Thermopolyspora flexuosa: one gene and its partner. The protein of the gene in region 2 interacts with the protein of the main gene of each other region in a pairwise test. Links are inferred from orthologs where the notes say so. Each region holds a gene or a part of one and is shown on either strand. Other genes may lie near its edges. The genes, in order: FHX40_RS02860 and FHX40_RS10205.

Region 1 (4,522 bases), 1.8 Mb from region 2 along the record:
GGTCCGTCGCTCGCCAGCACGGCGAGCCGCCCCGCCACGATGCGCACGGTGAGCTCGGTGACGGGGCCGAACGTGAGCCGATCCGGTCGCTCGATCGTCCAGCGTTGCATGACGGGCCCTCCGTCTCGACATTTCCGATAGACACGATATATCGCGTCTACCCGAAGTCAAGACATATCGCGTCTTACGCGTCGTCGTCGAGCCCGTCCTCCTCGTCGTCGAACCGGGCGAGCCAGGTGGCGAACCGGTCGATGGGGGTCTCGAACTCGGGGTTGAGGTCGACGAACTCGCGCAGCCGCTCGGCGAGCCAGGAGATCGCGATCTCCTCGTCGCCGCGCCGCTCCACGAGCTCCTCGATGCCGCGGTCGGTGAAGTACATCGCAGTGTCCTCCTGCGTACACGGAAGTCCCCCACACCGGGCCGCGCGGGCCCGGGTGTGGGGGACCGGATCGTCGTCTTCGGTCCGGACGGCCCCGCGAGGGGACCGCCGGCGGGAGGGTCAGGCGCCGAAGACCTTCTTCAGCAGCTCCTCCTGCTCCTCCTCGTGCTTGGCGTGCGAGCCGGTCGCCGGCGACGGGTTCGGGTCCCGGGAGACCCGGCGGATCGGCCGCCCGCCCAGCAGGTCGGGGATCTCGGCGAGCTTGAGCGTCAGGTACGGCCACGGGCCCATGTTGACCGGCTCCTCCTGCGCCCAGATGAGCTGGACGTCACGGCCGTACCGGTCGAGCTCGGCGGTGAGCTCCTGCCGCGGCCACGGGTAGAGCCGCTCCAGCCGGACGAGCGCCACGTCGTTCCGGCCGAGCTTCTCCCGCCGCGCCAGCAGGTCGTAGTAGATCTTGCCGGAGCACAGCACCACGGTGCGCACGCCCGCCGGGTCGACCTTGGTGTCGCCGAGCACCGGGCGGAACGAGCCGCCGGTGAAGTCGCGGACCGGGGAGGTCGCGCCCTTGTGCCGCAGCAGCGACTTCGGCGTGAACACGATGAGCGGGCGCCGCCGGTTCGACAGCACCTGCCACCGCAGCAGGTGGAAGTACTGCGCCGAGGTCGTCGGCTGGGCGACCGTCATGTTGTCCCGGGCGCACAGCTGCAGGAACCGCTCGATGCGGGCCGAGGAGTGGTCCGGGCCCTGGCCCTCGTAGCCGTGCGGCAGCAGCAGCACCACCGAGGAGCGCTGGCCCCACTTCTCCTCGCCGGAGCAGACGAACTCGTCGATGATCGACTGGGCGCCGTTGGCGAAGTCACCGAACTGCGCCTCCCAGCAGACGAGCGCGTCCGGGCGCACGGTGCTGTAGCCGTACTCGAAGCCCATCGCGGCGAACTCGCTGAGCAGCGAGTCGTACACGTAGAACTTCGTGGTGCCGTGGTTGAACGCCTTGAGCGGGGTGTGCTCCTCGCCGGTGAGCCGGTCGACGAGCACGGCGTGCCGCTGGCCGAAGGTGCCGCGCCGGGAGTCCTGGCCGACGAGCCGCACCGGGTGGCCGTCGATGAGCAGCGAGCCGAAGGCGATCGTCTCGCCCATCGCCCAGTCGATCGCGTCCTCCTCGACCATCTGGGCGCGGCGCTGCAGCAGCGGCACGAGCCGCGGGTGCGGCGTGAAGCCCTCGGGGAGGTTGATCTGGGTGTCGACGACCCGCTTGATCGCCTCCTCGGTGGTGGCGGTCGGGGTGTCCTCGTGCCGCCACGGCACCAGGTCCTCGGCCGGCGGCTTGAGCACCGCGCCGGGCTCCGGCGGGCGCTTGGCCGCCTCGCGGACCTCGGTGAACGCGCGCTCGAGCTTCTCCTGGTAGTCCCGCAGCGCCTGCTCGGCCTCCTCGACCGTGATGTCGCCGCGGCCGATCAGCGCCTCGGTGTAGAGCTTCCGCACCGACCGCTTGGCGTCGATCAGGTCGTACATGAGCGGCTGGGTGAAGCTCGGGTTGTCGGCCTCGTTGTGGCCGCGGCGGCGGTAGCAGACGAGGTCGATGACCACGTCCTTGCGGAACGCCTGGCGGTACTCGAACGCGAGCCGGCCCACCCGGACCACGGCCTCGGGGTCGTCGCCGTTCACGTGGAAGATCGGCGCCTGGATCATCCGGGCCACGTCGGTGGCGTACACCGACGAGCGGGACGAGGCGGGCGAGGTGGTGAAGCCGACCTGGTTGTTGACGACCACGTGCACCGTGCCGCCGGTGCGGTAGCCGCGCAGCTGCGACAGGTGGAGGGTCTCGGCGACCACGCCCTGGCCGGCGAACGCGGCGTCGCCGTGCACCAGGATCGGCAGCACGGTGAAGCCCTCCTCGCCGCGCTCGAGCAGGTCCTGCTTGGCGCGGACCACGCCCTCGAGCACCGGGTCGACGGCCTCCAGGTGCGACGGGTTCGCCACCACCGACGTCTTGATCTTGGAGCCGTCGTACGCGACGAAGTCGCCGGTCGCGCCGAGGTGGTACTTGACGTCACCGGAGCCGTGCGCGCTGCGCGGGTCGAGGTTGCCCTCGAACTCGGCGAAGATCTGCGCGTACGACTTGCCGACGATGTTGGCGAGCACGTTGAGCCGGCCGCGGTGGGCCATGCCGATGACGACCTCGTCGAGGCCCTCCTGCGCGGCCGAGGTGATCACCGAGTCGAGCAGCGGGATGAGCGACTCGCCGCCCTCGAGCGAGAACCGCTTCTGGCCGACGAACTTGGTCTGCAGGAAGGTCTCGAACGCCTCGGCGTTGTTGAGCCGGCGCAGGATGTTGAGCTGCTCCTCCCGGCTCGGCTTCTGGTGCGGCCGCTCGACGCGCTCCTGGATCCAGGCCCGCTCCTCGGGCTCCTGGATGTGCATGTACTCGATGCCGATCGTGCGGACGTAGGAGTCCCGCAGCACGCCGAGGATGTCGCGCAGCTTCATCAGCGGCTTGCCGCCGAAGCCGCCGGTGGGGAACTCGCGCTCCAGGTCCCACAGCGTCAGGCCGTGCGACTGGATGTCGAGGTCGGGGTGCTTGCGCTGGCGGTAGTCGAGCGGGTCGGTGTCCGCCATGAGGTGGCCGCGCACCCGGTAGGCGTGGATGAGCTCGAGCACCCGGGCCGACTTGGTCACCTCGTCGTCGTGGCTGACCGAGATGTCGCGGACCCAGCGCACCGGCTCGTACGGGATGCGCAGCGCCTCGAAGATCTTGTCGTAGAACGCGTCCTCGCCGAGCAGGAGCTGGTGGATCTTGCGGAGGAACTCGCCCGACTGCGCGCCCTGGATGATGCGGTGGTCGTAGGTCGAGGTGAGCGTCATGATCTTGCTCACCGCGAGGCGGGCGAGGGTCTCGTCCGAGGCGCCCTGGTACTCGGCCGGGTACTCCATCGCGCCGACGCCGATGATCGTGCCCTGGCCCTGCATGAGCCGCGGCACCGAGTGCACCGTGCCGATCGTCCCGGGGTTGGTGAGGGTGATCGTGGTGTCGGCGAAGTCCTCGACGGCGAGCTTGCCGGCCCGGGCCTTGCGCACGATCTCCTCGTACGCGGTCCAGAACTCCCGGAAGTTCATCGTCTCGGCCCGCTTGATCGAGGGCACGAGGAGCTGCCGGCTGCCGTCGGGCTTCTTGATGTCGATGGCGAGGCCGAGGTTGACGTGCTGCGGCTTGACGAGCGTGGGCTTGCCGTCGATCTCGGCGTAGGAGTAGTTCATCTCCGGCATCGCCTTGACCGCCTGGACCACGGCGTAGCCGATGATGTGCGTGAACGACACCTTGCCGCCACGCCCGCGGGCCAGGTGGTTGTTGATGACGATCCGGTTGTCGATGAGCAGCTTCGCCGGGATCGCCCGCACGCTCGTGGCGGTCGGTACGGCGAGGCTCGCCTCCATGTTCGCCGCCGTGCGGGCGGCCGCGCCGCGCAGCCGCTCCTCCTCCGCGCCCTGGGGCACGGGGGCGGCCTTCGCCGCCTTCTTGGGGGCGGGCGCCGCCTTGGCCGGGGCGGGGGCCGCCGGTGCGGCCGGAGCGGATTCCGCGGGTGCCGGCGCGGTGGCCGTGGCGCCCTCGGCGCCGTTGCTCGCCTGAGTGGCCGGGGCGCGCTTGGCGCCGCCGTCGTAATCAGCGAAGAAGTTCCACCATGCGCGGTCCACCGACTCGGGATCTTCTAGGTACTTCTGGTACAGCTCATCGACAAGCCACTCGTTCTGCCCAAAGCTGGCCAGCGGGTTTGTCCGCGACGACTCAGACGACACGGCGGAAATCGCCCTCTTCCGCAGATCGGCGTTGGATTGGAAGACCTGTCCAAGGCTACTCGCCCCGCCAGGGGGCGTGTGCCCAACAACTGGATCGCGTGGTCGGCACGTTACGGGTCCGGTGACTCATCCGGTGCGCATCCGGCGGCTCCTTGGGTGCGCGGCGTCCCGGCGGCGGCGCTCCGCCGAGGGGCGAGGTGCTGGGCATGTCCTCGAACCGATCCTCTCAGTGCGCGCGCGGTTGGTCACCACTCGGCGCCCTGACCCGCCGGTTAGGCCCTGGTTTCCGCGCGGCCAGGCCGGTCTCGCCCGGCGGGGACGTCTAGGGCACCGCTTATCCCGAACGTG
Region 2 (3,147 bases):
ACCAGGCCCAGGGCGGGCTCCTTCATGCACAGCTTGGCGTCGTCGGCGAGCACTCGCATGTCGCACGCGAGGGCGAGCTGGAAGCCCGCGCCGATCGCATGCCCCTGAACCGCGGCGATCGAGACGATCTCGGGCCGCCGCAGCCACAGGAACCCGCGTTGAGCCTCGGCGATGCGCCGTTCGAGCGTCGCGTCGTCGAGGGTGGCGGCCGAGGCGAGCGTCAGTCCGTCGGTGCGCGCCCCGTCATCACCCCCCGGTGGTGCCCCCAACATGGCCAGGTCGAGGCCTGCTGAGAAGGACGGCCCCTCACCTCGGATCACGACGACCCGTATCCCCTCCGGCAGGTTCTCTCCGATCGCGGCCAGCCCCGCCCAGGTCGCGAACGTCTGCGCGTTCCGCTTCTCCGGGCGGTTCAGCGTGATCGTCGCGATCTCGCCGTCCATCTCGTATCGCAGTCCGATCTCCGCGAGCCGGTCCGCGGAGATCGCCGCGCTCCCCCCAAGATCCGCTTCCGTCATCGCCCGCTCCATCCGTGTCCGGGTCCCGCTTCTCCCCCGATCGGACCCTCGTCGCGCCCGAGCCTACCGGCTCACCAGAATCAGGTTCTAGTGGCCTGGCCGGTGCGGCGTGGACGGGACGGAGGGGCTGCTGCGGTAGCGCCTTGCGGCGTCAGCGCTGCTGCTTCGACTTGCCCCGGGTGGCCCCGCCGCGCCCCCGCAAGGTGACACCCGACTCGCTGAGGATGCGGTGGATGAACCCGTACGACCGCCCGGTAGAGGCGGCGAGGGCACGGATCGACTCGCCGGCGGCGTAGCGCTTCTTCAGATCGGCGGCCAGCTTTTCGCGGTCGGCACCGGTCACCCGGGTGCCTTTCTTCAGGGTCTCGGCCACGAGTACCTCCTGTAGTGCCGGACTTCCGCAGCGTTACTCACGCCCATGATCAGTCATTTCAGCCGGATCGGCTACCCACTCGACGGGAAAAGATCCGTACCCGATAAAAACGAGATCAGGCAAGTGCCACAAGATCGGCAAACTCGTCGCTCCACGCGTCCTCGACTCCGTCCGGCAGCAGGATCACCCTATCCGGCTGTAGTGCGGCAACGGCTCCTTCGTCGTGCGTAACTAGTACGATTGCCCCAGAATAGGACCTAAGTGCAGAAAGTACCTGATCCCGGCTCACCGGATCGAGGTTGTTCGTCGGCTCGTCGAGCAGCAACACGTTCGCGCTCGACAGCACCAGCGTCGCCAGCGCGAGCCTGGTCTTCTCCCCGCCCGACAGCACACCGGCGGGCTTGTCGACGTCGTCGCCACTGAACAGGAAGGAGCCGAGCACGCGGCGCAGCTCGACGTCCGCGACGTCGGGCGCGGCCGCGCGCATGTTGTCGAGCACGCTGCGGTCCGGGTCGAGCGTCTCGTGCTCCTGGGCGTAGTAGCCGAGCTTGAGGCCGTGGCCGTGCACCACCTCGCCCGCGTCGGGTTTCTCCAGACCGGCGAGCAGGCGCAGCAGCGTGGTCTTGCCGGCGCCGTTGAGCCCGAGGACCACCACCCGGCTGCCCCGGTCGACGGCCACGTCGACGCCGGTGAACACCTCCAGCGAGCCGTACGACTTCGACAGCCCGGTGGCGAGCAGCGGCGTGCGGCCGCACGGCGCGGGCGTCGGGAAGCGCAGCCGCGCCACCTTGTCGGCCCGGCGTTCCTCGCCGACCCCGGCGAGCAGCCGCCGCGCCCGCCGCTCCATGTCCTGCGCCGCCTTCGCCTTGGTCGCCTTGGCGCGCATCCGGTCGGCCTGGGCGAGCAGCGCCGAGGCCTGCCGCTCGGCGTTGGCCCGCTCCCGTTTGCGCCGCCGCTCGTCGGCCTCGCGCTGGGCGAGGTAGGCGGTCCAGCCCATGTTGTAGACGTCGATCGCCTGCCGGTTCGCGTCGAGGTGGAGCACCCGGTTGACCGTCGCTTCAAGCAAGCCGACGTCGTGGCTGATGATCACCAACCCGCCCTGATGAGAGCGCAAAAAATCACGAAGCCACCCGATCGAGTCTGCATCGAGGTGGTTTGTCGGCTCGTCGAGGAGGAGCGTGTCGGCGCCGCTGAACAGGATCCGGGCGAGCTCCACGCGGCGGCGCTGCCCGCCGGACAGGGTGCGCAGCGGCTGCGACAGCACCCGGTCGGGCAGCCCGAGGCTGGAGGCGATCGACGCGGCCTCCGCCTCGGCCGCGTACCCGCCGAGCACGTGCAGCCGGTCCTCGAGCCGGCCGTACGCGCGCACCGCGCGCTCCCGGGTGCGGGCGTCCCCCGTGGCCATCGCCCGCTCGGCCTCGCGCATCTCGCGCAGCAGCTCGTCCAGGCCGCGGGCGGACAGGATGCGGTCGCGGGCGAGCTGGTCGAGGTCGCCGGTGCGCGGGTCCTGGGGCAGGTAGCCGACGGTGCCGGTCACCGTCACCCGCCCGGCCGCGGGCAGCGCCTCGCCCGCCAGTACCTTGCACAGCGTGGTCTTGCCCGCCCCGTTGCGGCCGACCAGGCCGATCCGGTCGCCGGGGTTCACCCGGAACGAGGCGTTCTCGATGAGCAGGCGCGCGCCCGCGCGCAGTTCGATGTCGGAGGCGATGATCATGACGGTGGACACTCCCGGGCGAGGGGAAAAGGCGGGGACGGCATAGGGGGACGAGGGGACGCCGGCGGTCAGTCGGGAGTGCGCATACCGATCAGTGTACGGCCCGGGACGCACCGCGAGCGGCGCGCGCCGCGCGGCGGCCTCCGCGGCCGGGTGGGCGGGGTGGCACCGGGGAGGAACGCGCACGACCCCGCGGGGACGCCCGTCCCCGCGGGGTCGTGGCCGGTCGCCCGCGGTCAGCCGCGCGCGCCGGGGGCGATCCAGTCGTCGATGGCGAAGTCCCTGCGCACGAACCCCTGCTCCACGAGGAACCGCTTGGTGCCCTCGAGCAGGGTCAGGCCCTCCTCGGTGAACGGCGTGTCCGGCAGCTGCTCGGCCAGCGTGGTCCTGCGCACGATCTCCGGCGGGAAGCCGCCGACCTTGACCGCGAACGACAGGTAGTCGTCCCAGTTCGCCTTGGCCCGCCGGGTGGCCTCGACCTGGGCCGCCTGCCAGACCTTGACGAAGCCGGGCCGCGCCTCGAGGAACGCGTCGGTGACCAC

The links.
Region 1: the proteins of FHX40_RS10205 (region 2) and FHX40_RS02860 interact in binary tests that used the Escherichia coli proteins (3 or more experiments, as listed by UniProt). The link is inferred for Thermopolyspora flexuosa from one-to-one orthologs.

Annotation. Positions count from the first base shown.
Region 1 is NZ_VFPQ01000001.1:642,839-647,360, forward strand. The notes cover bases 300-4,515. They hold FHX40_RS02860 (multifunctional oxoglutarate decarboxylase/oxoglutarate dehydrogenase thiamine pyrophosphate-binding subunit/dihydrolipoyllysine-residue succinyltransferase subunit), read right to left. Parts: upstream 4,175-4,515; coding sequence 500-4,174; downstream 300-499. Other genes in these bases: FHX40_RS02855 (DUF6104 family protein), read right to left, coding at 300-379. In the rest of the region: FHX40_RS02850 (DUF4097 family beta strand repeat-containing protein), read right to left, coding at 1-110; more of FHX40_RS02855, read right to left, coding at 185-299. UniProt on the Escherichia coli protein: E1 component of the 2-oxoglutarate dehydrogenase (OGDH) complex which catalyzes the decarboxylation of 2-oxoglutarate, the first step in the conversion of 2-oxoglutarate to succinyl-CoA and CO(2).
Region 2 is NZ_VFPQ01000001.1:2,429,509-2,432,655, reverse strand. Bases 307-3,147 are described here. They hold FHX40_RS10205 (ABC-F family ATP-binding cassette domain-containing protein), read right to left. Parts: upstream 2,606-3,147; coding sequence 1,007-2,605; downstream 307-1,006. Other genes in these bases: FHX40_RS10200 (ABC transporter substrate-binding protein), read right to left, coding at 2,842-3,147; FHX40_RS10210 (helix-turn-helix domain-containing protein), read right to left, coding at 670-891; FHX40_RS10215 (enoyl-CoA hydratase/isomerase family protein), read right to left, coding at 307-518. Outside these bases: more of FHX40_RS10215, read right to left, coding at 1-306. UniProt on the Escherichia coli protein: Genetic data indicate it may be involved in ribosome assembly or function.